Phaeacidiphilus oryzae TH49: one gene and its partner. The protein of the gene in region 2 interacts with the protein of the main gene of each other region in a pairwise test. Links are inferred from orthologs where the notes say so. Each region holds a gene or a part of one and is shown on either strand. Other genes may lie near its edges. The genes, in order: ung and ndk.

Evidence for each region.
Region 1: the proteins of ndk (region 2) and ung interact in binary tests that used the Escherichia coli proteins (3 or more experiments, as listed by UniProt). The link is inferred for Phaeacidiphilus oryzae TH49 from one-to-one orthologs.

Annotation. Positions count from the first base shown.
Region 1 is NZ_JQMQ01000005.1:4,728,138-4,743,014, reverse strand. The notes cover bases 7,001-9,839. They hold ung (uracil-DNA glycosylase), read right to left. Parts: upstream 8,858-9,839; coding sequence 8,144-8,857; downstream 7,001-8,143. Other genes in these bases: BS73_RS24720 (nitronate monooxygenase), read left to right, coding at 8,978-9,839; BS73_RS24730 (DedA family protein), read left to right, coding at 7,441-8,100; BS73_RS24735 (MarC family protein), read right to left, coding at 7,001-7,265. In the rest of the region: BS73_RS24760 (sigma-70 family RNA polymerase sigma factor), read right to left, coding at 1-201; BS73_RS24755 (low temperature requirement protein A), read left to right, coding at 478-1,701; BS73_RS24750 (serine hydrolase domain-containing protein), read right to left, coding at 1,781-2,980; BS73_RS24745 (response regulator), read right to left, coding at 3,103-3,795; BS73_RS24740 (sensor histidine kinase), read right to left, coding at 3,792-6,479; more of BS73_RS24735, read right to left, coding at 6,636-7,000; more of BS73_RS24720, read left to right, coding at 9,840-10,069; BS73_RS24715 (TetR/AcrR family transcriptional regulator), read right to left, coding at 10,136-10,942; BS73_RS24710 (HAD-IIA family hydrolase), read left to right, coding at 11,118-11,897; BS73_RS24705 (sensor histidine kinase), read right to left, coding at 12,003-13,244; BS73_RS24700 (heme-degrading domain-containing protein), read right to left, coding at 13,415-13,915; BS73_RS24695 (Gfo/Idh/MocA family oxidoreductase), read right to left, coding at 13,915-14,877. UniProt on the Escherichia coli protein: Excises uracil residues from the DNA which can arise as a result of misincorporation of dUMP residues by DNA polymerase or due to deamination of cytosine.
Region 2 is NZ_JQMQ01000005.1:4,998,778-5,013,612, reverse strand. What follows is about bases 12,039-14,835. They hold ndk (nucleoside-diphosphate kinase), read right to left. Parts: upstream 13,755-14,835; coding sequence 13,323-13,754; downstream 12,039-13,322. Other genes in these bases: folC (bifunctional tetrahydrofolate synthase/dihydrofolate synthase), read right to left, coding at 14,334-14,835; BS73_RS25835 (rod shape-determining protein), read right to left, coding at 12,039-13,015. Outside these bases: BS73_RS25890 (metallophosphoesterase family protein), read left to right, coding at 1-633; BS73_RS25885 (diadenosine tetraphosphate hydrolase), read left to right, coding at 742-1,215; BS73_RS25880 (hypothetical protein), read right to left, coding at 1,291-1,476; BS73_RS25875 (hypothetical protein), read right to left, coding at 1,584-2,213; BS73_RS25870 (TIGR03960 family B12-binding radical SAM protein), read right to left, coding at 2,483-4,432; BS73_RS25865 (CYTH and CHAD domain-containing protein), read right to left, coding at 4,469-6,361; rod shape-determining protein RodA, read right to left, coding at 6,469-7,677; mrdA (penicillin-binding protein 2), read right to left, coding at 7,779-10,031; rod shape-determining protein MreD, read right to left, coding at 10,079-10,831; more of BS73_RS25835, read right to left, coding at 11,990-12,038. UniProt on the Escherichia coli protein: Major role in the synthesis of nucleoside triphosphates other than ATP. The ATP gamma phosphate is transferred to the NDP beta phosphate via a ping-pong mechanism, using a phosphorylated active-site intermediate.

The DNA of each region.
Region 1 (14,877 bases), 270 kb from region 2 along the record:
GGCGATCCGGTACAGCCAGGAGCGCAGCGAGGAGCGCCCCTCGAACCGCTCCAGGCCGCGCCAGGCCCGGACCATCGCCTCCTGCACGGCGTCCTCCGCCTCGAAGGCGGAACCGAGCATGCGATAGCAGTACCCGGTCAACTCCCGTCGGTACTGCTCGAGTTCGGCTGCTTCCGGCGCTGCGGCCGCGGGTCCGGCCATGGCTCCCCACCCCTTCCGGTCCTGGTCGGCCGATCCCCAGCCGACCCGAGGAACGCTACCGGGCCCCACCGACAGTCGGCGGGTGTTCCGCCGCTCCGCCGCCGGCCGGTGCGGCGGCACGCCCGCCGCGAGGGGCGCGCCGGCCCCCGCGCGCGTGCTGCGCGCGCGGGCCTGCGCCGGTGTGGCAGCCTGGCGCGCATGAGCGACGCCGAAGAGACGGGGCCGGTCAGCGGGGGGCCGGCCGGTGGACTGCGGCCGGCCCACCGGCTGCTGCCGATGGCCGGGCGGGACCCGGGCGAAAGAGGGCGGGTGTCCTCGCCCCTGGAGCTGCTGTTCGATCTGACCTTCGTGGTGGCGGTCGGTACCTCGGCCACGCAGTTCTCGGAGCTGCTGGCGGAGGGCGACCCGGGGCAGGCGGTCATCGCCTTCCTGATGGCCATGTTCGCCATCACCAACGCCTGGATCAGCTTCTCCTGGTTCGCCTCGGCCTTCGACACCGACGACTGGCTGTACCGGGTGCTGACGATGGTGCAGATGATCGGGGTGGTGGTGCTGGCGCTCGGCCTGCCGGCGATGTTCCACTCCGTCCGGCAGGGCGACCACCTCGAACTGCGCGCCATCGTGATCGGCTACGTGGTGATGCGGATCGCCATGGGGCTCCAGTGGTGGCGCGCGGCCCGGCAGTCGGCGGCCTACCACGACGTCGGGATCGCCAACATCCGCTGGATCGCGATCGCCCAGCTCGGCTGGATCGTGATCGGGTTCGCCCCGCTGCCGCTGGGCGCCGCGCTCGCCGGCTTCGTCCTCTTCGGCACCCTGGAGGTGGTGCTTCCCCGGCTCACCCAGGGGTGGGCCGGCGGCACGCCCTGGCATCCGCACCACATCGCCGAGCGGTACAGCCTCTTCGCCATCATCACCCTCGGCGAGGGCGTGGTCGGCACGGTCGCCTCGTCCGGTGCGCTCCTCGGCGGCCCGGACGGCACCCAGTGGACCGGCAACGCCGTCGCGATCGTCGTCGCCGGGGTCGGGCTGACCTTCGGCATGTGGTGGGTCTACTTCGCCACGCCCTTCGGCGAACTCCTCGTCCACCGCCGCAATCTGGGCTACGTCTTCGGCTTCGGGCACATGGCGGTCTTCATGGCCGTGGCGGGCGCCGGGGCCGGGCTCCACCTGGCCGGGCTCCAGCTGGAGCACCACTCGGAGATCGGGGACACCACGGTCGTGCTGGCGCTGGCCCTCCCGGTGGGGCTGTACCTGCTGGCCGTGTACACCCTCCACGCCCTGCTGCTGTCCGCCACGGACCGGTTCCACCTGCTGCTGCTCGCCGCCACCCTCGCCGTCCTGGTGGCCGCGGTGCTCCTCTCGGCGGCCGGGGTGGCCGTCGCGGTCTGCCTGATCGTGGTGATGGCCGCCCCGCTCGTCACGGTGCTCGGCTACGAGACGGTCGGGCACCGGCACCAGCGGGAGATGCTGGAGCGGATCGCCGCCCCGGGGCACTGAAAGCGCGGGGAGCGCGAGGAGCGCGGGGAGCGCGAGGAGCGCGAGGAGCGCGGGCAGCCCACGCCGCCCGCGTACTCCGCTACGCCGCCATCCGGGCGCCCGCGCCCCGCGCGATCGCCGAGCGGACGGCGCGGACCAGCGCCTGCGCGCGGGGGTCCGAGGTGACGCTCGGCTGCATCCCGTTGGTGACGTAGGCGAAGGCCAGACCGGTCTCCGGGTCGGCGAAGGCGAGCGACCCGCCGCGGCCGGGGTGGCCGAAGGCGCCCGGGGAGGTCATCGGGCAGGCCGATCCGTGGAGCATGAAGCCGAGGCCGAAGCGGGTGCGGGTGAGCAGCACCCGGTCGGTGCCCTCGGCGTGGACGGCGGCCGCGCGGCGGAGCATCGGCCGCTCCAGAATGTGCCCGGCGCCCAAGGCGGCGTAGAAGCCGCCCAGTCCGCGGGCGGTGGCCAGACCGTTGGAGCCGGGCAGCTCGGCGGCCCGCCAGGCCGGGTCGTTCTCGTCCGGCTGGGGCGCGACCGTCCCGAACGCCCGCCGGGTCAGCGACCCCGGGTCGGCGTACGCGGCGGCGACCTCGCGGCGCGGGCGCATCCGCAGCGCGCCGGGGCCCGGCTCGGGGGCGGCCACCTCGGCGATCCGGGCGGCCCGCGGCTGGGCCTCCTCGGGCAGGCCGATCCACAGGTCCAGACCGAGGAGCTCGGTGACGTCCTCGGCGAGCACCCCGCCGAGGGTGCGGCCGTCGACCCGGCGGACCAGTTCGCCGAGCAGCCAGCTGAAGGTCTGCGCGTGGTAGCCGTGCGTCTCCCCCGGCGCCCACAGCGGGCGCTGGCGGGCGACCGCGGCCGGGCCGCTGACCCCGTCGGCGGCCTCGGCGGCGGTGAGCGGACGGTCCAGCGCGGCCACGCCGGCCTGATGGGAGAGCAGCTGCCGCACGGTGACCCGCTCCTTGCCGCGGGCGGCGAACTCCGGCCAGTACTCGGCGACCGGCGCGTCGAGGTCGATCCGTCCGCGCTGGGCCAGGAGCAGCAGCACGGTGGCGGCGACGCCCTTGGTGGCGGAGCGGAGCAGAACAGGGGTGTCCCCGGTCCACGGGCGTCCGGCGCCCTCCTCCGCGTCCGCGTCGGCGGTGCCGCCCCACAGGTCGACGACCCGCTCCCCGTCCCGGTAGAGGGCGAGGGCCGCGCCGCGCTCGCCGCGGAGCGCGAAGTTCTCCGCGAAGACCGCGCGGAGCTCCTCGAAGCCCTCGGCGGCCGTGCCGTGGATCTCGGGCGCCTGAGCCATGGGAACGCCTTCCTCTCGCCGGTGCGGGACTCGTCGGTGGGCACCACAGTAACGCCGTTTGATCGATCATCAATCGACGAATGGGTCACACTACCGAACGTGACGGAAGACGAGAGGATCGCTCACGGTGCGTAGCGGTAGCCCATGCCCGGCTCGGTGATGAAGTGACGGGGGCTGGCCGCGTCCGGTTCGAGCTTGCGGCGGAGCCCGGCCATGTAGACCCGGAGGTAGTTGGTCTTCTCCTCGTGCCCTGGTCCCCACACCTCGTCCAGCAGCTGACGGCTGGTCACCAGTCGGCCGGGGTTGCGGAGGAGGACGGAGACCAGGTGCCACTCGGTCGGCGTCAGCCGCACCGGCCGGTCGCCGGCGGTGGCGCCCGGAAGGCTGCGGACGGTGCAGCTCGCCAGGTCCACCACGTGGTCGCCGACCACCGCGGTCACCGCGCCGGCCTCCGGGGCCGGCCGGCGCAGCACCGCGCGCAGCCGCGCCATCAGCTCGCTCATCGAGAACGGCTTGGTGACGTAGTCGTCGGCGCCCGCGTCCAGCGCGGCGACCTTCTCCGCCGCGCCCGAGCGACCGGACAGGACGATGATCGGGGCGGCGCTCCGGACCCGGAGCCCGTGGATCACCTCCACGCCGTCCAGGTCCGGCAGACCGAGGTCGAGTATCACCGCCTCCGGCGGCTGCCGGGCCGCCGACCGCAGCGCGGCGGAGCCGTCCGCGGCGGTGGCCACCGCGTACCGGCGCGCCTTCAGGTTGATCCGGAGGGCGCGCAGCATCTGGGGCTCGTCGTCGACGATCAGGACCCGGGTCATCGGCCGGTCCCGACTTCCGCGCCGGCGCCGGAGCCGGCGGCGCGGCCGGACGTGCCGTCGTCGGCCGCACCGGTGCCGCCGACCGGCGCGGCGGGCAGCGAGAGGACCATGGTGAGGCCGCCACCGGGGGTGTCCTCCGGTTCGAGGCTGCCGCCCATCGCCTCCGCGAGCCCGCGGGAGAGGGCGAGGCCGAGGCCCACGCCGCTGCCGTTGTCGGTGTCGCCGAGGCGCTGGAAGGGCTGGAAGACCCGGTCCCGGTCGGCCTCGGGCAGGCCCGGGCCGCGGTCGATCACCCGCAGCTCGACCCGGTCGCCGAGGGTGCTGGCGGTGACCACCACCGGCACCCCGGCCGGAGTGTGGCGGAGGCCGTTGGCGCACAGGTTGGCCAGCACCCGTTCCAGCAGCGGCGGGTCCGCCAGCACCTCCGGGGCCTCGGCCAGGCCCTGGGCCAGCACCGGGCCCGCGGCGCTCTCCGGACCGCCGGTGAGCGAGTCGCGGGCGGCGGCGAGGACCTCGTCCACACCGACCGGCTGGAGGTGCAGGGTGAGCGCGCCGGCCTGCAGCCGGCTCATGTCCAGCAGGTTCTCCACCAGTCTGGTCAGCTTCTCCAGCGAGAGCTGGGCGGTGGAGAGCAGCTCGTCCTGGTCCTCGGTGGAGAACTCGACGTCCTCGGAGCGGAGCGAGGAGACCGAGGCGAGAGCCACCGCCAGCGGGGTGCGGAGATCGTGGCTGACCGCCGCGAGCAGCGCGGTACGCAGCCGGTCCGCGGCGCGCACCGGCTCCACCTCGGCGGCGACGGTGGCCAGCCGGTCGCGCTCCAGCGCGGCGGCGACATGCGCGGCGAAGGCCGCCAGCACCCGCCGATCCGCGGCCGGCAGCGGCCGCCCCCGGAGGATCAGCGTCTCCCCTCCCCCGATCTGCACCTCCTCGACGGCCTCCGCCCCGGACTCCGCAGCGGGCGCGCCGGAGGGGGGCGGCGGCAGCGGCTCGGGGGCGGGACCGATGGCGGCGGGACCAGCGGCGGGACCGATGGCGGCGGGGCCGTCGCGGTGCCGGAGTTCCACCGACTGCATGCCGAAGGTCTCGCGGAGGCGGGCCAGCAGGGCGGGGACGGCCTGGTCGCCGCCGAGGACCGAGCCGGTGAGGGCGGAGAGGGTCTCGGCCTCGGCGGTCGCCCTGGCCGCCCGGCGGGAGAGCCGGGTCGCCCGGTCGACGATCAGCGCCACGACCACGCCGACCACCGCGAACACCCCCAGCGCGATGATGTTGTTGGGCGAGCCGATGGTCAGCGAGTGGATCGGCGGGATGAAGTAGAAGTTGAGCAGCGTCGAGGCGACGACCGAGGCCAGCAGGGCGGAGGTGACGCCGCCCAGGGTGGCCACCGCCACCACGCCGAGGAGGAAGATCAGCGCGTCGCTCAGCGGGTTGACCGGCGCCCGGGTCTGGGTGAGGGCCACCGTCAGCACGACCGGCGTCAGCAGCCCCGCCGCCGCCCCGGCCGCCCGGCGCGCGGGCGAGTGCAGCCGGTCCGGCACCGGCAGCCGTCGGCCCCGCCCGGACCGCTCGTGGGTGACCATGTGGACGTCGATGTCCCCGGAGAGCTCCGTGGTGGTCTCGCCGATCCCCCGCCCGGTGAGCGAGCGCAGCACCCGCCCGCGCCGGCTGGTGCCCAGCACCAGCTGGGTGGCGTTCTCCCCGCGCGCGAAGTCGAGGAGCGCGACGGGGATGTCGTCGCCCACCACCGAGTGGTACGTCCCGCCCAGGCTCTCCACCAGTCGCCGCTGCTCGGCCAGCGCCGCCGGCGAGGCGTCCGCGAGCCCGTCGCTCCGCGCCACGTGCACGGCCAGCAGCTCGCCGCCGCCGGCCCGGTCGGCGATCCGGGCGGCGCGGCGGATCAGCGTCCCGCCCTCCGGCCCACCGGTGAGGGCGACCACGACCCGCTCCCTGGTCTCCCAGACCTTGCCGATCCGGTGCTCCGCCTTGTACCGCTGGAGCCCCTCGTCGACCCGTCCGGCCAGCCAGAGCAGCGCCAGTTCGCGCAGCGCGGTGAGGTTGCCGACCCGGAAGTAGTTGGAGAGCGCGGCGTCCACCTTCTCCGCGGCGTAGACGTTGCCGTGCGCCATCCGCCGGCGCAGGCCCTCGGGGGCCATGTCGACCAGCTCGATCTGGTCCGCCCGGCGGACCACCTCGTCCGGGATGGTCTCCCGCTGCGGAACGCCGGTGATCTTCTCCACCACGTCGTTCAGCGACTCGAGGTGCTGGACGTTGACGGTGGTCAGCACGTCGATGCCGGCGGCCAGCAGCTCCTCGACGTCCTCCCAGCGCTTGGCGTTCCGCCCGCCGGGGACGTTGGTGTGCGGGAGCTCGTCGACCAGCGCGACCTCGGGGCGGCGGGCCAGCACCGCGTCCACGTCGAGCTCGGTGAACGCGGACCCGCGGTAGTCGCGGTGCAGCCGCGGGACCACCTCCAGGCCGTGCAGCCGGTCCTCGGTGCGGCGGCGGTGATGGCACTCGGCGTACGCCACCACCACGTCGGTGCCGCGCTCCAGGCGCCGGTGCGCCTCGTCCAGCATCCGGTACGTCTTGCCGACCCCGGGCGCCGCGCCCAGGAAGACCTTGAGCCTGCCCCGTCCCGGCGGCCCGGAGGCCGGCCGGCCGGCGGCGGTGTCGTACTGCTGGGACACGCTGGCTGCCCTCTCTCGCCTGCTTCCCCGTCAGACAACCCCACGCCGGAGCCCGGAGCTTCGGCGTTAACGCTTTCCTTGCGCGGTCCGGCCGCCGATTTACGCGGTCTTGACAGGGTGCGCAGGGCGCAGAGCGCGGGGCGCAGGGACCAGGGCTCAGTGCACGGGCAGGTGGACGCCGAGCTCCTTCAGCCCCTGGAGGAAGAGCTCGACGCCGACCGCGGCGAGCAGCAGGCCGAGCAGCCGGGACAGCACCTCCAGGGTGGTGTGGTGGGTCCGCTTGAACAACCGGGTCAGCAGCACCATGCAGATCAGGTCGATGGCCACCACCGAGACGAAGCCGGCGGCCACCTCGGTCCGCCAGCTCCAGTCGTGCCGGCTCAGCGACTCCACCAGGATCGCGGTCACACCCAGCGGGCTGACCACGTACGGCAGCAGCAGCGCGCGGAAGCCGCTGGTGACCGGGTGGTCGGCCTCGAACTCGGTCTCGCTCGGCCCGCCCAGGTGCAGCCCCAGCACCAGGCCCATCGCGTACACGAAGAAGATCACCCCGCCGGCCAGTTCGAGCGACTGGTCGGTGATGTGGAAGAAGTCCGTCACATAGTGGGCGGTGTACGCCTCGGCGACGCCCAGGACCGCGGCCACCCCGGAGGCGGCCGCGGCCGTCCGATGCGCCTCCCGCACCGTCATCCGGGCGGCCACCTGGGCGTAGGCCAGCAGCACCTTGGGCGGGCCGACGACGGCCAGGAACATGATGAAGGTACTGTTCAGGCTGATCACGGACACCTACCGATTGATATCTCCCGGCGGGCGGGGAAGCCTTCAACGGCACACCGTAGGGGCGGATTCGCGGGGGGAACACCCAGGGGTGAGGTAAGAATCACGCCTCCGGAACGGGGCGGACGCCGCCGATTGGTGTGATCATTAGCCGAGTCGACGGAACCCGGAAGGACGGAACGCTATGAGCGCTTGGACCGCGCTCCTTGAGCCTTCCGGAATCTCCTGGCTGGCGCTCGGCGCCGTGCTCGCCGTTCTCTCCGACGGCTTCCTGCCCTTCGTGCCGAGCGGCTCCGTGGTGATCGCCGCGGGCATGCAGAGCACCGAGGACCACCACTCCCCGCTTCCCCTGGTACTGCTGGTCGCGGCGGCCTCCTTCGCCGGCGACCTGGTGCTGCTGCAGTGCGCGCGCCGGGGCGCGGGCTGGGCCCAGCGGCGACTGGCCCGCAAGCCGAAGTGGGCCGAGGCGACCGGGTATGTGCTGGAGACCATCCGCACCAAGCCGGCCCGGACGGTGATCACGGCGCGTTTCGTGCCGGGCGGGCGGACCGTCCTCGACCTCGCGGTCGGCACCTCGCCGGTGCCGATGCGGCGGTTCCTCCACTGGAGCGCACTGAGCGCGCTGGTGTGGGCGGTCTACATGGTCGGCCTGAGCTGGGTCGACGAGCGGTGGCTGGACGTCGGCTGGCTCAGCTTCCTGGTCTCCTGCGTGGCCGCGTTCGGCGTGAGCGGGCTGGTGGCCTCGGGGGTCCGCCGCGGGCGGCGGCGCGCCCGCGCGGCGGCCGTTCCCGCGCCCCGGCGCGAGCCCTCCGGCGACCGCGCGGGCGCGGGCGAGCGGGTCTGACCCCGCAGGGGGCAGCGCGCCGCCCGCGGCGCCGCGCCCCTGCCTACAGCGTCCAGTCCATCGGCGGCTGGCCCAGGCGTTCCAGGGCCTCGTCGATCTGCGAGAACGGGCGGCTGCCGAGGAACTTCTTGGCGGAGAGCGGCGAGGGGTGCGCCCCCTGCACCACCGCGTGCCGGTCGGTGTCGATCAGCGGCAGCTTCTTCTTCGCGTGGTTGCCCCAGAGGACGAACACCGCCGGAGTCTCGCGGGCGCTCACGGCGCGGATCACCGCGTCGGTGAACCGCTCCCAGCCCTGGCCCTTGTGCGAGGCGGCCTCGTGCGCCCGCACGGTGAGGACGGTGTTGAGGAGCAGCACCCCGCGCTCGGCCCAGGGCATCAGATACCCGGTGGCCGGGACCGGCAGGCCGAGGTCGGTGTTCAGCTCCTTGTAGATGTTGCGCAGGGAGGGCGGGATCCTGGTGCCCGGCCGGACGGAGAAGCACATGCCGTGCGCCTGCCCGTCGTCGTGGTACGGGTCCTGGCCGAGGACGACCACCCGCACCTTCTCGTACGGCGTCGCCGCCAGCGCCGCGAAGACCTCGCCGGCCGGCGGGAAGACCTGGTGGGCCGCGCGCTCGGCCGCGACGTACTCGGCCAGGCGGTGGAAGTACGGCTCCTCCGTCTCCGCCTCCAGCACCCGCCGCCAGCTCTCCGGAAGTTCGAACTCTCCCAGCACGTCCGCCTCTTGGGCATCCTGCTGCACTGCTGTCTCCGACACCGCGCCTCTCCTCCGTCATCCGCTGGGAACACCGTAGCCGCGCCCACTGACAGGCCGGACCCGGCCGGCGGGTAGCGTCGGTCCGGTACGCGATGCCGAAGCCTACGGAGGTCCACCCCCGTGACCGCGCACTTCCCCGAGCCCGCGCCGTCCCTGATCGCCGAGCTCCGGCAGCCGATCGTGCAGGCGCCGATGGCGGGCGGGGGTTCCACCCCGGAGCTGGCCGCCGCTGTGTCCTGTGCGGGCGGCCTCGGGTTCCTGGCCGCCGGCTACCGCACTCCGGAGGAGGTGCGCCGGCAGATCGCCCGCACCCGCGAGCTGACCGGCGAACCGTTCGGGATCAACGTCTTCTGCCCCGGCCCCGATCCGGCGGGCGCGGCCGGGGTGGCCGCCGGATACCGCGCGGAGCTGGAGCGCGCCGGGGAGGCGAAACGCTACGGCGTCGAACTGCCGGCGGCGGCCGGCTGGGACGACGACCACTACCGGGCGAAGCTGGACCTGCTGGCCGAACTGGCCGTCCCGGTGGTCGGCTTCACCTTCGGCTGCCCCGACCCGGACGACCTGGTGCTGCTGCAGTCCGCCGGCAGCGAGGTCGCGGTCACCGTGACCTCGGCGGAGGAGGCGCTGGAGGCGGTCCGCGCCGGGGCGGACATCCTGGTCGTGCAGGGGCCGGAGGCGGGCGGGCACCGCGGGTCGTTCACCGCCGCCGGGGCCGGCCGGCCGGAGCCCTCGCTGCTCGGGCTGCTCGGCGAGGTCGGCGAGTCGGTGGCCGCGGAGGGCGTGCGGCCCGCCGTCCTCGCGGCCGGGGGGCTGGCCGACGGCGCGGACGTCGCCGCCGCGCTGGCCGCCGGGGCGGACGCGGCCCAGCTCGGCACGGCCTTCCTGGCCGCCCCGGAGTCGGGAGCGCATCCGCTGCACAAGGCGGCGCTCGGCGATCCCGCCGCGACCACCACCGTCACCACCGCCTTCTCCGGCCGCCCGGCGCGCGGCATCGCCAACCGCTTCATCGCCGAGCACCAGCCGACGGCTCCGCGCGACTGCTACCCGCGGGTCCACCACCTCACCTCCGGCCTGCGGCGCGCCGCCGCGGCGGCCGGCGACCCGGGCGCGATGGCGCTGTGGGCCGGCACCGGACAGGACCGGGTACGGCCGCTGCCGGCGGCCGAGTTGGTGGCCGTGCTGAGCGCGGAGCTGGCCGCGGCGCGCGGGTAGGCGGGGCGGCGGGTGCGGGCCGGCGGCCAGGGGCGGAGGCGCAGGCGGCGACGGAGCCGGCCCGGCTCAGCGGTCGGCGGAGCCCCGGGGAGGTCCGGCCGCGTCCCTGAGCCGGACGGCGATGCCGTCCAGGACGGTCTCCAGACCGGAGAGGAAGGAGGCGTCCGGGTCCGGGTGGTCGTCGGCCTCCACCATGAACCGCTCCATCAGCGGGAAGTCGCCGTCCGCCATCAGGTCGCGGACGTACGGGCCGACGTAGGCCCGCCACTCGTCCTCGTCCAGGCCGGTGCGGCAGGCGACCGCGCGCTCGGCGAGCTCGCGCAGCAGCACGCCGCGGACGTAGCCGGTGACGATGCCGACGGTGGCCGCCATCTCGTCGATCCCCAGGCCGCGGCCATCCAGCAGACGCAGCAGGTACTCGTGCCGACGCAGCGACTTGGGCCCCAGCGGCGGGCGGCCGGCCAGCAGCGGACCGGCCCAGGGGTGGGCGAGGAGCACCTCGCGGGTCCGGACGGCGTCCGCGCGCAGCCCCGCGCGCCAGTCGGCGCCGGGCTCGGGCGGCTCCGACGGGCCGCAGTCGCCCGCGATCTGATCGGCCATCAGGTCGAGGAGGTCGTCCTTGGTGGAGACGTAGCGGTAGAGCGACATGGTGCCGGCGCCCAGGCTGGCGGCGATCCGGCGCATCGACACCGCGTCCACGCCCTCGGCGTCCGCGATGGCGATCGACGCCTCGACGATGGCCTCGACGGTCAGCGAGGGCTGCGGGCCACGGGCGGCACGCCCGCGTCCACGCGCCCGTTCCGGCCTGGCCCAGACGGGTGGACGCGACCGCTGCCGCACTCGGTCCTCCGAGTGGGACGACGGCTCGCGCACGTCAGCACCTCCAGGTCGGCTCCGCTCAGGCCGCCGGCCCGAGCTTTCGGCCGGCGCACCCCGCCCCCACCCTACCGCCGCGCGTACGCCGTACGCACCACCGCCGCGCCGCGCGGCGTGTGGCATGATCGGCCGTGCCGGGTACCGGGTGAGCACTCAGACAGGGGAGTACGTCGTGACCGAGCGGAAGCCCATCGATTCGTGGCTGACCGACATGGACGGCGTGCTGATCCACGAAGGGGTGCCGATCCCGGGCGCCGAGGACTTCATCAACAAGCTGCGCGCCTCCGGCAAGCCCTTCCTGGTGCTCACCAACAACTCCATCTACACCGCGCGCGACCTCCACGCGCGGCTGTCCCGGATGGGCCTCGTGGTGCCCGAGGAGAACATCTGGACCTCCGCGCTGGCCACCGCCCAGTTCCTGGCGGACCAGCGGCCCAGCGGCAGCGCGTACGTCATCGGCGAGGCCGGGCTGACCACGGCGCTGCACGACGTCGGGTACGTGCTGACCGACGCGGTGCCGGACTTCGTGGTGCTCGGCGAGACCCGCACCTACTCCTTCGAGGCCATGACCAAGGCCGTCCGCCTGATCAACAAGGGCGCCCGGTTCATCGCCACCAACCCGGACGTGACCGGGCCCAGCCTAGAGGGCGCGCTGCCGGCGACCGGCTCCGCGGCGGCCCTGATCACGGCGGCGACCGGCAAGAAGCCGTACTTCGTGGGCAAGCCGAACCCGCTGATGATGCGGGCCGGGCTGAACAAGATCGGCGCCCACTCGGAGACCAGCGCGATGATCGGCGACCGGATGGACACCGACGTGCTGGCCGGCCTGGAGGCCGGGATGACCACCTACCTGGTCCGCACCGGCCTCACCTCGGACGCGGACATCGACGCCTACCCCTTCCGCCCCTCCAAGGTCGTCGACTCCATCGCGGACCTGGTCGAGCGGGTCTGAGCCGCGGCGCGGGTCGTTCTGCGCTCCTCGGCAGGGAAAGCCTTCCTGAGCCGTCCAGGCCGTCCGTACCTCGTGCCGGAGGCGCCGATCTCCGCTGGGCCGCCGCTAGCCGGCCGCGGCCGGGATCTTTTGCGTCGGCCCCGGCTCCTCCGGGTCCGCCGCGGGGACGAACGCCCGGACGCGGAAGCCGGAGCCGGTCGGCGCGGCCTCCAGGCGGCCGCCCTCAAGCGCCAGCCGCTCGCCCAGCCCGGTGAGCCCGTTGCCCGCCGTATGCGCCCCCGCCTCCGCGGCCGGCGCGTCGTCCTGGACGGTCAGCACGAAGCCGCCCGCCCCCGCCCGCTCCAGCCGGATCCGGCAGCTCCGGGCCCCGGCGGCATGCCGTACCACGTTGGTCACCGACTCCCGCAGCGCCCACGCCAGCGCCGCCTCGCGTCCGGAGGAGAGGTCCCGCGCCCGGTCCGTCGCCTGGGGGTCGATCAGCGGATCGATCCCGGCCGAGGTCAACGTCGTGTGGGCGCGGGCGAGTTCGACCGCGATGGTCGGCCGGCGGTAGCCGGTGACCGAGTCCCGGACCTCGGCCAGCGCCTGCCGGCTGATCTCCTCCATCTCGGCGATCTGCTTGGCGCAGGCGTCCGGATCGGCGTGCACCAGCCGGCCGGCCAGCTGCGCCTTGAGGGAGAGCAGCGACAGCGAATGCCCCAGCAGGTCGTGGAGGTCGCGGGCGAACCGCACCCGCTCCTCGTTCACCGCGAGCTGCGCCATGGCCTTCTCCCCGCGCTGCAGCCGCTCCTTGATCCGCCCGCGCTCGGCGGCGTACGCGCAGAGCAGTCCGCTGAGGGCGGAGCTCACCAGGACCCATCCGTAGTGCTTGACGGGTTCGCCGATCGCCACCTCCAGCAGGAACGCGGCGGCGACGATCGCCATGTTGGTGGCCAGCGCGGCCCGCAGCGGCAGCGTCATCGCCGAGACGACCACCAGGTAGATGAACATCGGCGTCCAGTCGCTGCCCAGCCACCCGTTGTAGAGGAAGGCCAGCACGCCGGCGGCGACCAGCGGGACCAGCCGCTGCCGTACCGGCCGCTGGTAGGTGACGAAGGCGAAGGCGCAGACAGCGGCCGCGATGAACACCGCGGCCCCCGCCGTGACCAGCACGGCCGTGCCTCTCGACTGCCCGGGCTGCCATAGCGGGCGAACCCCGGACAGCAGTCCCAGGAACCAGAAGGACACCCAGGCCCAGCGCACCAACGGCCGCTTCCGGAGCCAGACCACCAGCCCCGGGAAGGGCAGGGCCCGGTCCTCGGGGCTGAGTTCGGAACGGTCGCGCGGGCGGTCGTTGAGGCAGCTCACCGTACAAGGGTGCCGGGACCGGGACGGGCCGGCCAGTGAACGCCATGACCGCCCGCACATGACATCTGTCATACGGCGGGCCGCCGGCACCGCGGCTTCGCCGTCGCGGCCTTCGCCGTCGCGGCCTTCGCCCTCGCTGCCTTCGCCGTCGCGGCCTTCGCCCTCACGGTTCAGCCCGCCAGGAACCTCTCCAGAGCCTCGACCACCAGCGCGTGGTCCGCGAGCTGCGGCAGCCCGGAGACGGCGACCGTGCCGACCACGCCGACCCCGGCCACCGTGATAGGGAACGCCCCGCCGTGTGCCGCGTACCGGCCGGGATCCAGCCGGGACCGCTCCTCGAAGCTGCCGCCCTTCGCGGCGAAGCGCAGCTGCACCAGCAGGCTGGAGGCGCCGTAGCGGTCGACGGTCCGCACCTTGCGCTTGATCCACTCGTCGTTGTCGGCGGAGGTGCCGGGCAGGGCGGCGTGGAAGAGCTGCTGCCCGTTGCGCCGGACGTCGACCGCGACGGCGGCGCCGCGCTCCCGGGCCAGCTCCACCAGCAGGACGCCGAGCCGCCAGGCGTCGTCGTTGTCGAACCCCGGCAGCACCAGCCGCCGCTCCTGCTCCTCGACCTCGGCGAGGGTCGGGGTGGGCGTCGGGGCGGGGGTCGGGGCAGGCGTCGGCGCGGGCATCAGGCCTCCTCCCCGGCCGGCTCGACCGCGGTGCCCTCGGCAGCGGACCGCCGCGCGGCCTCCAGCACCCGCAGCACCCGGACCGCGTCCAGCGGGTCGACGGGGGCTGGGCCGCCCTCCCGCAGCGCCCGCTCGACGCCCGCGTAGAAGGCGGGGTAGTCGCCGGGCAGCGAGCGGTACGGCTCGGCGTCGGCGTCGGTGCCGAGAAGGCCCCAGGCCTCCGGCGGCTCCTCGCCCCAGCCCTCGCCGCCGGGCCGCCGCCCGTCGCGGAGGGCGGCCTCCTGCGGGTCGAGCCCGTACTTCACATACGCGCCCTTGTCGCCGAGCACCCGCAGCCGCGGGCCGAGCTGGGCGGTGAGCGCGCTCATCCCGAGGTGGGAGCGGACGCCGCCGGCGTGGGTGAGGGCGAGGAAGGCGTCGTCGTCCACGGCCGCGCCGGCCGCCGCCCGCCGCACGTCCACCTCGGCGTAGACCCGGACGACCGGGCCGAAGAGCCGGATCGCCTGGTCCACCAGGTGGCTGCCGAGGTCGTAGAGGACGCCGCCGGCGTCGGCCGGGTCGGCGGACTCCCGCCAGCCGGCCTTGAGCTGCGGCCGCCAGCGGTCGAAGTGCGATTCGAAGCGGTGCACCGCACCCAGCCGCCCGGCCTCGACCAGGGCCTGGGCGGTGCGGAAGTCGGCGTCCCAGCGGCGGTTCTGAAAGACCGTCAGCAGAAGCCCGCGGGCCGCGGCCAGCTCGCACAGCTCGGCCGCCTCGGCGGAGGTCGCCGCCAGCGGCTTGTCGACCACCACCGGCACCCCCGCCTCCAGCGCCGCGCGGGCGGTGGCCACGTGGGCGCGGTTGGCGTTGGCGACCACCACCAGGTCGGGGCGGGTGCCGAGGAGCGCCTCGACGGAGTCCACGGCCCGCGCCCCGGGGTGCTCGGCGGCCAGCTGGGCGCGCCGCTCGGGGTTGGTGGTGAG
Region 2 (14,835 bases):
GCCGACGACCAGGGCTGGTACTCCTACAACCTCGGCAACTGGCACATCGTCTCGCTCAACGCCGAGTGCGACTCGGACGCCTTCAAGCACGACTGCTCCACCACGGACGGCGGCCTCCTCGCCCGCGAGACCCAGTGGCTCTCCCAGGACCTGGCCGCCAACCGGCACCCCTGCACCATCGCCTACTGGCACCAGCCGGCCTTCAGCGCCACCACCGCCTCGACGGCCACCGTGCCGGCCTCCGCCCCCGGTGCGGGCGGCGTCGAGGGCGGAGCCACCGACGCCTGGTGGAAGCTCCTCTACCAGCACCACGCCACGCTCGTCCTCAACGGCCACGAGCACGCCTACGCGCGGCTGCGCCCGATGAACCCGGCCGGCCAGTACGACCCGGCCCACGGCATCCCGGAGTTCATCGTCGGCTCCGGCGGCGAGGCCCTCGACACCCTGGCCGGCACCCCGGGCCACTACGACAACCCCAACGTGGTCACCGCCCAGGCCAGCGCCTTCGGCGGCATGAAGCTCACCCTCAAGCCGCACAGCTACAGCTGGGACTACCAGCCGGTCCAGCCCGGCCCCGGCTTCGACTCCACATCCCTCCAGTACAGCGACTCCGGCACCGGCACCTGCCACTGACCCCGAAAACGCGCTCGCCGGCGCCCTGACGACCTCGGCGAGCGCGTCCCGTCCCTGCGCTGGAGGGCTCTTCCCGATCGCGCGGACATGAGGCTAGGGTCGCCGGTCATGGCCGACGACTGGCGCAGGGACCGGATCGGAAGCGCGCTTCGGGGCGCGAATCCCACTGTCCTGGCCAGGTTGACGGCAGGGTTCGCGGTCATCGGTGACGTGCAGTTCCTCCCGGGATACGCGGTCCTCCTGGTGGATGACCCCTCGGTGCAACGGCTCTCCGAGCTCCCGAAGCCCAAGCGGCTGGCCTTCCTCGCCGACATGGAGAAGCTGGGAGCGGCCGTCGAACGCGCCTGCGGCAGGCTGGACCCGGCCTTCCGCCGGATCAACCTGGAGATTCTGGGAAACGCCGACGCCTTCCTCCACGCCCACGTGTGGCCCCGCTACGATTGGGAACCAACTGCCCTCATACGCAAGCCCGTCTGGCTGTACCCCACCCAGCGGTGGACCGACCCGCGCTACGCCCTCGGCGCCCACCACGACGGCCTGCGCCAGGCGATCACCGAGGAACTGACCCGACTGACCACCTGACCAGCTGACCACCTGACCGCTGGATGAACGTCCACGACGGCGAGACGTCCCGGGAGCGCTGGGAGTCACGAGGGCTTAGAAGTCGTGGCGTTCCTCTATGAAGCTGCTCTTCTCTCCCCGGATATGGTGCGGTTTGGGCTGCCGGAACTTGTATACGAGCCCCCACCCACCAAGCCCCATCAGCAGCCAGGGCACCCAGGCGACGTCGAACCCGAACTTGATGAAGGCTCCTGTCAGAATCATGCCGACATAGATCCACATAGCAACCTCCCCGACTGACTCCACGGCCAGAATCGCCGATCCGACAGGGGCCTCCCAGGGCCTGAGGCCCCCAGCCCGAGTGCCAACCGGGCCCGGACCTCCCGCCGTCACCGCCTCCCGCTCCGGTTCTCCTTGGAGGTCGACGCCGACGGCTGGGTGACGCGACAGATTCCGAGTCCGGCGCGCTCGGCGATCTCCGCGTCGAAGATGACGAGCACGTCGTCGGTGCCCAAGTGGAACGGCCCCGGTCCGTCAGGCCCGTGAGTGGCCGAGCGGCCAGCAGCGACCCACACCTGACCGGTGGCGCTCCGCAGGTGGATGGCCGCCGGCACCGGAGTCGGCGCGCCGTGCTCCTCGCCGCACCACTGGATGCGGCACGACTCGATCGGGGCGGACACCATCCCGGCCCAGAGGGGGTGATCCGCGACCGCGACGCGTGCCGACCCACCCGGCTCGTCGATGTAAGAGAGGAACTCGCGCATAGGCGCCGAGTGGAGCTCGACCCCGTAGTAATCGAACGTGCTGCCCCACACGGCCGAATAGGTATGGCCGTCGTCCATGACCAGCTCGACGCCCATCGTGGGTTCGTGCCACGCGCCGTAGTCCCACGCGTCGGGATCGGTGCCTTCGTCTCCGGCCATCAGCACGAAGTAGGCGACCGCGACGACGGTTCGGCCGCGCAGGCTGGCGACGAGCCGCTCGTAGCTGTCGGAGGTCAGGCGCGGCGCGGTACTCACCGGGACATCCTGGCGCTGACACCCCGACTTCGACGAGCCGATTTCCGTCACCGCAACCGCCGAGGCCACGCTTCCGCCAGCCGCGAGCGAACTTCAGACCCACTCGATCCGGCTGCGGATGTGTGGGCGCTCGCCGGACTGCGGCAAAGGCCGAGCGGGCCGCCCAGGCCGGCGTGGCTCGGCGGGCTTTCCCGCGCCCAGCGCAGCCAGAAGCGCGCTCGCCTCGGCTTCGGTCGCCTCGGCGAGCGCGTCCTGGGGCAGTTGCGACGTCAGCTATCGGCGCTGCTCGGGCCGCTGTTCACGACCGCGAGGGGGAGCAGCTTCTTGCCGGTGGGGCCGATTTGGATTGTCGTGTCCATTGCAGGACAGACGCCGCAATCGAAGCACGGGGTCCAGCGGCAGTCCTCGACCTCTACCTCTTCGAGGGAGTCCTGCCAGTCCTCCCAGAGCCAGTCCTTGTCGAGGCCGGAGTCGAGGTGGTCCCAGGGGAGGACCTCCTCGTAGGAGCGCTCGCGGGTGGTGTACCAGTCCACGTCGACGCCGGTGCCGGCGAAGGCCTGGTCGGCGCAGGACATCCAGCGGTCGTAGGAGAAGTACTCGCGCCAGCCGTCGAAGCGGCCGCCGTCCTCGTAGACGGCGCGGATGACCGCGCCGACGCGGCGGTCGCCGCGGGAGAGGAGGCCCTCGACGATGCCCGGCTTGCCGTCGTGGTAGCGGTAGCCGATGTTGCGGCCGTACTTCTTGTCGGCCCGGATCTCGTCGCGGAGCTTGATCAGGCGGGCGTCGGTCTCCTCGGCGGAGAGCTGCGGGGCCCACTGGAAGGGGGTGTGGGGCTTGGGGACGAAGCCGCCGATCGAGACCGTGCAGCGGATGTCGTTGTGCCCGGAGACCTCGCGGCCCTTGGCGATGACCTTCTTGGCCATGGAGGCGATCTCGAGGACGTCCTCGTCGGTCTCGGTGGGGAGGCCGGCCATGAAGTACAGCTTGACCTGGCGCCAGCCGTTGCCGTAGGCGGTGGCGACGGTCCGGATCAGGTCCTCTTCGGAGACCATCTTGTTGATGACCTTGCGGATCCGCTCGGAGCCGCCCTCGGGGGCGAAGGTGAGACCGGAGCGGCGGCCGTTCCTGGTCAGCTCGTTGGCCAGGTCGATGTTGAAGGCGTCGACGCGGGTCGAGGGGAGGGAGAGGCCGACCTTGTCCTCGGTGTAGCGGTCGGCGAGGCCCTTGGCGATGTCGCCGATCTCGGAGTGGTCGGCGGAGGAGAGGGAGAGGAGGCCGACCTCCTCGAAGCCGGTGGCCTTGAGGCCCTTCTCCACCATCTCGCCGATACCGGTGATGGAGCGCTCACGGACCGGGCGGGTGATCATGCCGGCCTGGCAGAAGCGGCAGCCGCGGGTGCAGCCGCGGAAGATCTCCACGGACATCCGCTCGTGGACGGTCTCGGCCAGGGGGACGAGGGGCTGCTTCGGGTACGGCCACTCGTCGAGGTCCATCACGGTGTGCTTGGAGACCCGCCACGGGACGCCGGGGCGGTTGGGGACGACGCGGGAGATCCGGCCGTCCGCCAGGTACTCGACGTCGTAGAAGCGGGGGATGTAGACCGAGCCGGTCCTGGCCAGCCGGAGGAGGAGTTCGTCCCGGCCGCCGGGGCGGCCCTCCAGCTTCCAGGTCCGGGTGATGTCGGTGATGTCGAGGACCGCCTGCTCACCGTCGCCGACGACCGCCGCGTCGATGAAGTCGGCGATCGGCTCCGGGTTGAAGGCCGCGTGTCCGCCGGCGATGACGACCGGGTCGTCCTCGGTGCGGTCGGCGGCGTTCAGCGGGATGCCGGCGAGGTCCAGCGCGGTCAGCAGGTTGGTGTAGCCGAGCTCGGTGGAGAAGGAGACGCCGAAGAGGTCGAACTCCTTCACCGGGCGGTGGGCGTCCACCGTGAACTGCGGGACGCCGTGCTCGCGCATCAGCGCTTCGAGGTCCGGCCAGACGCTGTAGGTGCGCTCGGCGAGCACGCCCTCGCGCTCGTTGAGCACCTCGTAGAGGATCATGACGCCCTGGTTGGGCAGGCCGACCTCGTACGCGTCCGGATACATCAGGGCCCACCGCACATCGCAGGAGTCCCAGTCCTTGACGGTCGAGTTGAGCTCGCCGCCGACGTACTGGATCGGCTTCTGGACGTGCGGGAGGAGGGCCTCCAGGCGCGGGAAGACCGATTCGACAGGCATGAGGGTGGACTTTCGTTTCGGTACCGGGGTGACCACTCAGGATACTGCCTCGGCGACCGCCTCCCGGACACGGTCCCAGAGGGCGGGCAGCGCCTGCTCGGCCGCGGCCGCCCGTTCCGCCTCCCGCTGGTGGAGTACGCCGTAGGTGAACGCGTTCTCGCCGGACCGGTGCGCCTGGAGCGCGAGTTCCCGGAGGGCCTCGCGGGCGACGCCGGAGTCGTGGTGCTCGCCCAGCAGCTCCTGGAGGTCGCGCATGGCGTTGCGGTACCGCTTGGCCGGGCGTCCGAGGGCGGGGACGGCGGCCTCGGCGGCGTAGCGGGCGCGTTTGGCCGCCTTGCGGGCGTCGTGGAGGGCGGTGTCTCGTTCCGGGTCGCCGGACGGCAGGTCGAGGGCGTGTTCGACGCGCTTGCCGACCCGGCGGTACTCGGCGGCGAGCACCTTGTGGAGGCGCTTCGGCGCGGGCCGGTGGGCGGCCGGTTCGAGCAGCGGGGGCTCGGCGAGGAGGGCGTCCAGGCGGTCCAGCAGGGCGAGGTGGCGGGGGTGGTCCAGGGCGGCGACGGCTCGGCGGCGGGTGCCGGAGCGGCGGGCGGCGTCCCAGATCCGGATCCGGCTGCGGAGCGGGCCGAACAGCAGCGGGCGGGGGAGCTCGGCGGCGGCGGCGCGCAGCCGGTCGGCGAGCACCTCCTGGTCCCGGTCGGCGCCCAACTCCACTCCCAGCAGCCGTAGTTCGTCGACCAGGAGGGCGGTGGCGGACGGGTCGAGGACGCTGCTGTAGGCGCGGAGGGTGCTGCGGAGCCGGCGGGCGGCGACCCGCATCCGGTGGACGGAGTCCGGGATGCGGCGGCGGACGGCGGGGTCGAGTTCGACCAGGGCGTGGGCCTGCTCGGCGAGGTAGGCGAGGAGGACGTCGGCGGTGGTCGGGGCGCCCGCGGGGGCCTGGGCGCGGCGGCCGTCGGAGGCGGCGGCGGGCTTGCGGGGGGTGGTGCGGGGGCGGACCGAGGAGGTGGTGAGGCGGCCCCGGAGGGCGCGGGCGAGCTTGGACGGGGAGCTGCTGCGGCGGAGTTCGCCCTCCTGGGTGAGCCGCTCCTCGACGGCGTCGAGGAGGGCGGTGTCCCCGCCGGGGCCCAGCTCCACCTCCACCTCGGACCATCTGAGGGGCAGCGCCGCCGCCTCGGGGGTGCCGCGCGGATCGGCGGAGACGTCGGCGGTGACCTGGTCGACGGTGATCTCGGCGAGGACGGTGCCGTCGGCGGCGCGAAGGGTGCGCGGGGTGCGCTGGGTGCGGATCCGGACGGCGGGGATCAGCGCGTGGTTGCGGGTGTGGGCGCGGACCAGGGAGGCGAGGGCGCGGGGGACGATGGGGTTGGCGTGGTCCCGGTCGGTGGGGTCGGCGAGGGCGGCGGGGAGGACGCCGTTGCGGGCGGCGGGGACCCGGAGCTCCTCGCGGGTGTCGGTGCCGAGCGGGAGCTTGAGATGCCAGCCGTCCTGGTCGGGGCCGTCGCCGACGCGGTGGCGGAGGGTGATGCCGGCGGCGGCGAGCCGGAGGTCCGGGGTGTCGTAGTAGAGGGCGTCCAGGGAGCGGTGGGGCTCTTCGCGGACGGTGCTCACGCCGGGGACCGTGCCGAGCTCGGGCAGTTGGGGGAGCTGCGGGGGGTGAGCCGGCTGCGCGGGCTGGGGCGGCGGGGACTGCTGGGGCGGCTGGGGCGGCGGGGACGGTTCGTGGGGCGCGGAGGGATCGGCGGGCTTCAGGTGCTTGCCGTGCTTCCGGCGCTTGGGGGCTGGTGGCGGGGTCGCCGCGGGGTGATGGGGGTGGCGGCGGGGTTCGTACTTGCGCTCGATCTCCGCAGCCGCAGCCGGGGGCGCGGGGGCGCGCGGGGGGTGCTCGGGTTCGCGTGCGGCGGGGTCGGTGCCGGATGCGATCGTCGCCATGGTGTCGAGCGTGCCTCAGTCGCCGCGGCGGCGACAGTGGTTGTGGCGGAGGTTTTCTGGAGAGGGCTCGACTGGGAGGGTGGGCTCCTGTTTTCGGCCCCGGACGGCTACGCCGAGACCGGGCGGAGGACGCGGACCGACTGGAGGAGGCCCACGCCCACCCAGACCGCGAACATCGAGGAGCCGCCGTAGCTGACGAAGGGCAGGGGGATGCCGGCCACCGGCATGATGCCGAGGGTCATGCCGATGTTCTCGAAGCCCTGGAAGGCGAACCAGGAGGCGACGCCGGCCGCGACCAGGGTGCCGTAGAGGTCGCCGGCCTGCCGGGCGATGCGGCAGGCCCGCCACAGGACCACGCCCAGGATCAGGATGATCACGCCGGCGCCGACGAAGCCCAGCTCCTCCCCCGCCACCGTGAAGACGAAGTCGGTCTGCTGCTCGGGGACGAACTGGCCGGTGGTCTGCGAGCCGTGGAAGAGGCCCTTGCCGAGCAGCCCGCCGGAGCCGATGGCGATCCGCGCCTGGGCGGTGTTGTAGCCGACGCCGGAGGGGTCGAGGCTCGGGTTGGCGAAGGCCGCGAAGCGGGCGATCTGGTACTGCTTCAGGATGTGCAGCTGGACGACGGCGAAGGCGCCGATCGCCCCCACCGCGACCAGTCCGGCCAGCCACTTCTTGGGGGCGCCGGAGACGCCGAGGACGCCGAGCACCAGGACCACCATCACCATGGTCGAGCCGAGGTCGGGCATCAGCAGGATGACGCCCATCGGGATGGCGGCGAGGATCAGCGAGTGGAGGACGGCGCGGTCGTCGGGGAACTGCCGCTCCCCCGCGTCCACCCGGGCGGAGAGGAGGGTCGCCATCCCCAGGGTGATCGCGATCTTGACGAACTCGGAGGGCTGGATGGAGAAGCCGCCGCCGAGGACGATCCACGAGTGGGCGCCGTTGACGGTCGAGCCGAGCGGGCTGAGGACGGCGAGGACGCCGAGCACGGCGAAGGCGTAGATGAACGGGACGGCCGTGCGCAGCCGGCGCGCCCCGACGCCGATGATCACCGCGCACAGGCCCATCCCGATCACCATGTTGATGACGTGGCGGACCAGGAAGTAGCTGCTGTCGCCGTGGTTGATCGCGGTGCGGTCGCGGGTGGCCGACCAGACCAGCACCGAGCCGATCAGGGAGAGCGCGGTGCAGGCGGCGAAGAGCACCCAGTCCAGCCGGTAGAGCACCGAGCCGCGGGCGAGCAGCCGGCCGACCGCTCCGCGCTGCGGCGCGAACCGCGGGTCCCGGTAACTGGTCGTCAGTCCGGTGCCGGTCATGGCAGTTGGCTTTCTGGTCGGAGGTGCTGGTCGGAGGTGCCGGGCCGGAGGGCGCCGCTCGGAGGTGCCGGACGCGGGCGCCCCGCGGGGACGCGGCCGGGTCAGTACACGGCCGCGCTGCCGGTCGGTACGGAGCCGGCGCCGCGGCGGTCCGGCGGCAGCGCCCAGACGGCGGCCGGGACGGTGCCGGGCGCGCCGGCCGGGGCCGTCGTGTTGAGGTACTGGGCGTGGGCGCTGACCGACCGGTTGAAGGCGGCCTGCTGGGCGGCGGTCACCGAGCCGTCCGGGTGGAAGGTCGGCAGCTGCTTCTGCGGGGTCGGCAGCAGGGCCTTCTTGGGGTCGATCGAGCCGTCGGACTGGACGCCGTAGAGGGCGTTGTAGATGTTGCGGACGGCCGGGCCCGAGCCGCCGGAGCCGGTGCCGCCCTGACTGATCATCATGACGACGGCGTAGTCCTTGGTGTAGGTGTCGAACCAGGACGTGGTCTGCTTGCCGTAGACCTCCGCGGTACCCGTCTTGGCGTGCAGCGGGATCTTGTTCTGCGGCCAGCCGCCGAACTTCCAGGCCGCGGTGCCGCTGGTGACCACGCCCGCCAGGGCGTTGTCGATGTACTGCAGCTGCTGCCTGCTGTCCGGCAGCCTGCCCTGGGCGACCGGGGCGATGTTCTTGACCACCTTGCCGGTGGGCGAGACCACGGCCTTGGCCAGGGACGGCTGGTAGAGGGTGCCGCCGTTGGCGAGGGCGGAGTAGATCCGGGCCATCTGGATCGGCGTCACCAGGGTGTCGCCCTGGCCGATCGCATAGTTGACCTCGTCACCGGCCCGGACGTACTTGAAGTCGGAGCAGTCCTGGCGGGCGATCTGGGTGAGGTAGTCGTTGTTCTTCGCGGACGCCTGCTTGCACCAGGTGTCCTTCATCGCGTCCCAGTAGTCCTGGTGCCACTTGCGGTCCGGCACCCGGCCCTTGACCTCGGACGGCAGGTCGATGCCGGTGGGCTGACCCAGGCCGAACTGGTGGGCGGCCTTGAAGAGCCAGTCCTTGGCGTTCTTGCCGTACAGGCCGCCGTCCTTCTTCCACTGCTGGTAGGCGATGTTGTAGAAGACCGTGTCGCAGGAGACCTCGAGGGCCTTGGAGAGGGTGATCTGGCCGAAGTTCTCGCCCTCGAAGTTCTTGAAGACCTGCCCGCCGATGTTCATCGACGAGGTGCACGGAAAGGTGTCGCTCTCCGTGTAGCCGGCCTCCATCGCGCCCGTGGTCGAGATGACCTTGAAGGTCGAGCCGGGCGCCGCCTGCGCCTGGATGGCCCGGTTCAGCAGCGGGTAGTCGGAGGAGGAGCTGGTCAGCTTGGCGTAGTCCTTGGCGGAGATGCCGCCGGTCCAGATGTTGGGGTCGTAGGTGGGCTCGCTGGCCATGGCGACGATCCGGCCGGTGTGGACGTCCATCACCACCGCGGTCCCGGAGTCGGCCTTGAAGTTCTCGTGGGTGACGGGGTCGTAGGTCTTCCGGAGGGTCTGCATCGCCTGGTTGAGCTGCTTCTCGGTGACCGCCTGGACCCGGGCGTCTATCGAGGTGACGAGGTCGCTCCCGGGCTGGGCGGCGGTGCCGCCGGCGTCGCCGATGACCCGGCCGAGGTTGTCCACCTCGAGGTTGTTGGTCCCGGTGGTGCCGCGCAGGTCGGAGTCGTAGACGGACTCCAGGCCGGCCTGGCCGATCGAGTCGGTCGCGGCCAGCTTGGCCTTGCCGGTCTTGTTCGCGGTCGCCTGGACCTGGTCCTGGGTCACCGGGGAGAGGTAGCCGAGGATCTGGGCCGCGTTGGCGCCGGACGGGCCGGGATAGGCGCGGACCGCGGTCGGCTCGGCGGTGACGCCGGGGAAGTCCTCCCTGCGCTCCATGATCTGCATGGCCTGCTGGGTGGTCGCCTTGTCGGTGACCGGGATCGGCTCGTACGGGGAACCGTTCCAGCAGGGCTGCGGGGTGTTGGCGTCGCAGAGCCGGACCTTGTTCTCCACGTCCTGCGCCTTCATGCCGAGCACCTGGGCGAGCCGGTCCAGGACCGCCTTGCCGCCGTCCTTGGCGGTGAGCAGCGAGGTGCGGCTGACCGAGACCACCAGCTTGGTCTGGTTGTCGGCCAGCGCCACGCCGTTGGCGTCCAGGATCTGTCCGCGCACGGCGGGCACGGTCACCTGGCGGATCTGGTTGGACGCCGCCTGCTGCTGGTACTGGGCCCCGTTGCGGATCTGCAGGTACCAGAGCCGTCCGCCGAGGGTGGCGAGGAGGGACAGCACGACCACCTGAAGGACGACCAGACGGAGGGTCACCCGCTTGGTGCGGCCGGTCTCCGGGATGTTGCTCACGGGTTCTCACTGCCTCCCGAGGAATGGACGGTCTGCGCGGCCGGCGGTCAGAGACGCTTGCCGGGTCGAACCATGCTGCTGCTGGTGCCGGCGCGCTTGCCGGAGGCGCCGGAGCGGCCCTTGCCGAAGCCGGGCACCGTGCCGAGGCCCGCGATCCCGCCGGTGCGGGTGCCCTCGCCGCCGAACATCGCCCGCTCGCGGCGGCGGAAGGAGGCCGCGCCGAACAGCCGCCCGGCCAGGCCGCCGGAGCGGCCGGAGGGGCCGCCGGCCCCGGAGTCGGCGGCCTGGGCCACCGGGTCCGTCTCCACCCTGCGGGCCAGCGCCATCACCCCGGGCACCACGAACGGGGCGAGGATCACGTCGTAGAGGACGGCCGTGCCGATCAGCCCGCCGAGGCCGACGTGCCGGGCGGCGGTGTCGCCGACCAGGGCGCCGACGCCGGCGTAGAGGAGGGTGGCGGTGAAGGCGGCGACCGCGACCAGGGCGAGCGGGGTGAGGACCGAGCGGATCTGCCCGCCGGGCGGCTTGAGCAGCCCGGCGGCGTAGCCGAGGAGGCACAGCACCAGGGCGTAGCGGCCGACGGCGTGGTCGGAGGGCGGCGCGAGGTCGGCGAGGAGGCCGGCGCAGAAGCCGGTGACGCAGCCCCCGGTGGGGCCCCAGACCAGCGCGAGGGCCAGCACCACCAGCAGCATCAGGTCCGGCACGGCGCCGGGGAGCTGGAGTCTGGCCAGCACGCTCACCTGGATGACCAGGGCCACCACGACCAGGACGGCGGCGAGCAGGATGCGGTTGATCCGCATGAGCCTGACTTCCTCTCTTCGGGCGCGGGGCCGGGGGCGTGGGCGGGCTGCGGCGTCGGCTAGTGCGTCGGGGAGGCGGTGGGGGTCGCGCCGCCGACCGCGCCGGCGGTGGTGGTGCCGGTGCCGGAGGAGCTGGGGGTGGCGCCGCCGCTCGGGGTCGCGCCCGGGGTCGCGCCCGGCGAGCCGCTGGGCGTGGCGCGGGGGCGGCCGGGGCCGGCTTGGCGGGCTTGGCCGGGAGCACCGCGTCCCGGGGGTCGGTGCGCGGCGGCTGGATCACCACGCCGACCAGGTCCAGGGCGGTGAAGTCGACGAAGGGCTTCACCAGGACGGTGCGGGTGAGCGAGCCGGGCGTGTCGTTCACCTTCTCCACCGTGCCGACCGGTACGCCCGGCACGAACGGCTTGTCGCCCTGCGAACCGAAGGTGACCAGTCGCTGACCGACCTTCACCTTGGCGTTGCCGTTGAGGAGTTCGACCTTCATCGGGCCGTCGCCCTGGCCGGTGGCGAAGCCGATCTCGTTGCTGCCCTCCAGCCGGGTGCCGACGGTGAACTCCGGGTCGGAGGCCAGCAGCACCGTGGAGGTGCTGGGGCCGACCGTGGTCACCCGGCCGACCAGCCCCTGCCCGCTGATCACCGTCTCGTCCCGCTGGATGCCGTCCTCGCTGCCGACGTCGAGGGTGACCGTCCAGGAGAAGCCCTGGGCCGCGCCGATCGCCACCACCTGCGCGGCCTTGATCGTGTACTGGCCCGCGCCGGCCACCCCGAGGAGCTGCTGCACCTCCGAGTTCCTGGTCCGGGCCAGGTCGGAGGAGGCCAGCCGCTGCTTGAGGTCGGCGTTCTGCCGCTCCAGGGCCTGCAGCCGGGCGTTGTGGTCGCCCGAGTCCCGGATCGCCCGGATCGTGTTGCCGACCGGGTCGACCGCCCCGGCCACGGCTCTCTCCGCCGGGCCGAGGACGCCGGCGGCGGCGTCCCGGGCACCGTTGAGCGGGGACGTGTCACCGCCCCTGATGTCCACGGTGATCAACGCGAAGGCGATGGCCACCAGCAGGACGAGCAGAAGCCTGCTCTCTCGTGTGTCCCTCACGGCGCTCGGCTGGGCCCTTCTCGTGGTGCGGAAGTGCTGCGGTTCCTTGCTGCCGCCCGTCTTCTGACCTCGCGTCAGCGACGGGGCTGGGCGTCCAGCACCTGCTGGAGCGCCTCGAACTCCTCGACGCACTTGCCGGCACCGAGGGCGACCGAGTCCAGCGGGTCCTCCGCGATGTGCACCGGCATGCCGGTCTCGCGCCGGAGCCGCTCGTCGAGACCGCTGAGCAGAGCCCCGCCCCCCGTGAGAACGATGCCGCGGTCCATGATGTCACCCGCCAGTTCCGGCGGGCACTGGTCGAGGGTGGTCTTGACGGCGTCGATGATGCTGGCGACCGGCTCCTCGATGGCCTCCCGGACCTCGGCCGCGGAGATCACCACGGTCTTGGGAAGGCCGCTGACCAGGTCCCGGCCGCGGATCTCGCTGTGCTGCTCCTGCTCGCCGTCGAGGGCGGCCGCGGAGCCGATGGTCATCTTGATCGTCTCGGCCGTCCGCTCGCCGAGCAGCAGCGAGTACTCCTTCTTGATGTGCTGGATGATCGCGTTGTCCAGCTCGTCGCCGGCGACCCGGATGGACTGCGCGGTGACGATGCCGCCCAGCGAGATCACCGCGACCTCGGTGGTGCCGCCGCCGATGTCCACCACCATGTTGCCGGTGGCCTCGTGGACCGGGAGGGCGGAGCCGATCGCGGCCGCCATCGGCTCCTCGATGATGTGCACCTGGCGCGCCCCCGCCTGGGAGGACGCCTCGATGACGGCGCGGCGCTCGACTCCGGTGATCCCGGACGGGACGCAGACCACGACCCGCGGGCGGGCCAGGTAGCGGCGCTTGTGGATCTTCAGGATGAAGTACCTGAGCATCCGCTCGGTGATCTCGAAGTCGGCGATGACGCCGTCCTTCAGGGGCCGGATCGCGATGATGTTGCCGGGGGTGCGGCCGATCATCTTCTTCGCCTCGGCGCCCACGGCGAGGATTCCGCCGGTGGTGGTGTTCACCGCCACCACCGACGGCTCGTTCAGCACGATCCCGCGACCCCTGACGTACACCAGCGTGTTGGCGGTGCCGAGGTCGACAGCCATGTCACGACCGATGAACGACATGTTGTTCGCCATGGGATGAGGGGGCCTTCCCGAGCTCGAGTATGGGGGGACGCGGCGGTACGCGGAGGAGGTGGGTCCGAACCGCCTGACGGGCCGTCACAAAGCCATGCCGGACAGCCCGACCGGAGGTCGGCGGGGAGCGGTGTGGACCGCCTCCATGGTAGCCGCGCCGGTTGGTGGATCACCCGCGCACTCCCTGCCATTGTCGGCGGACGCGGTGAGATCTCCACACATTTGGACGCTCGTGTCGGTACCCGGGTTCCCGGCCACAAAACCGCCACCAGCTCGGAAGTCGCCCGACGGAGCGTCAGGCGCGGCCCGGGAAGAAGACCTTGATCTCCCGTTCGGCGGAGTCCACCGAGTCCGAGGCGTGGATCAGGTTCTCCCGGGTGATGGTCGCGAAGTCGCCGCGGATCGTGCCGGGGCCGGCCTCCAGCGGGTTGGTCTTGCCGGCCAGCGCGCGGATCCCGGCGATGACCTCCTCGCCCTCGACGATCATGGCCGCGGTCGGGCCGGAGGACATGAACTCGACCAGGGGCTCGTAGAAGGACTTGCCGACGTGCTCGGCGTAGTGCCGCTCCAGCACCGAGCGGTCCAGGGTGCGCAGTTCGAGCGAGGTGATCCGCCAGCCGGCCTTCCGCTCGATCCTGGCGATGATCTCGCCGATCAGCCCGCGACGCACCGCGTCCGGCTTGAGCAGCACCAGGGTGCGCTGGGCGGAGGAGTTCTGCGAGGACACGTGCGGGCTCCCGGGGGGTGCGATCCGACATCTGACAGCGATGATCGGTGAGCCTATCGCCCCCAGCTCAGAGCGCCCGGGCGAGGGGACACCCTGCCGGGCCGGCCGGCAGCGGAGGTGGGTCAGCCCTCGGCCTGGGGCCGGCTCGCCGGGGCGAGCCGCTCCGGCTGGTCCGGCTGGTCCGGCTGGTCCGGCTGTTCCGGTCGGTCCGGCTGGTCCGGGTGTTCCGCCTGGTACTTCTCGTAGGCCGCCATCCGGGCCGCCTTGACCCGGTCGGCCTTGCGGCCGTAGTAGACCGAGGCCCACCACAGCAGGGCGAAGACCACGCCCAGCGGATACATCATGCCGACCACCGCGCCGGAGGCGATCAGCGCCAGCTGGAGCACCCAGCCGATGGCGACCGCGCCCGGCCGGGAGAGCACCCCGCAGAGGAGGACGCACAGGCCCATCGCTATCCCGGAGACCGTCCACAGGGTGCCCGTGGAGACGTCCGACAGCCGCATGGCGACCAGCGCGGCGAAGCCGATCACCAGCGCCTCGCTGATCAGGGTGGAGGAGCAGAGAGTTCGCACGGCAGAGTCAGTCCTTCCGGCCGAGGAGGACGCGGGCCTCGCCCACGGTGATCACGGAGCCGGTGACCAGCACCCCGGCCCCTCCCAGGTCGCCTTCCTCCTCGGCGAGCTGGACGGCGGCGTCGATCGCGTCGTCGAGCCTGGGCTCGACCAGCACCCGGTCGGCGCCGAAGACCTCGACGGCCTCCTCGGCCAGGGCGTCCACGTCCATCGCCCGGTGGCTGGTGTTCCGGGTGACGACGACCTCGGCCAGCACCGGTTCCAGCGCGGCAAGCACCCCGGCGACGTCCTTGCCCTGGGTCGCGCCGACCACCCCGATCAGCCGGTTGAAGCCGAAGGCCTCCCGGATCGCCTCGGCGGTGGCCTCCGCCCCGCCCGGGTTGTGGGCGGCGTCCAGCAGGATGGTCGGCGAGCGCCGGACCACTTCGAGCCGGCCGGGCGAGGTGACCCGGGCGAAGGCGTTGCGCACCCCCTCGATCTGCAGCGAGCGGCCCTGCGCCTCCGCGCCG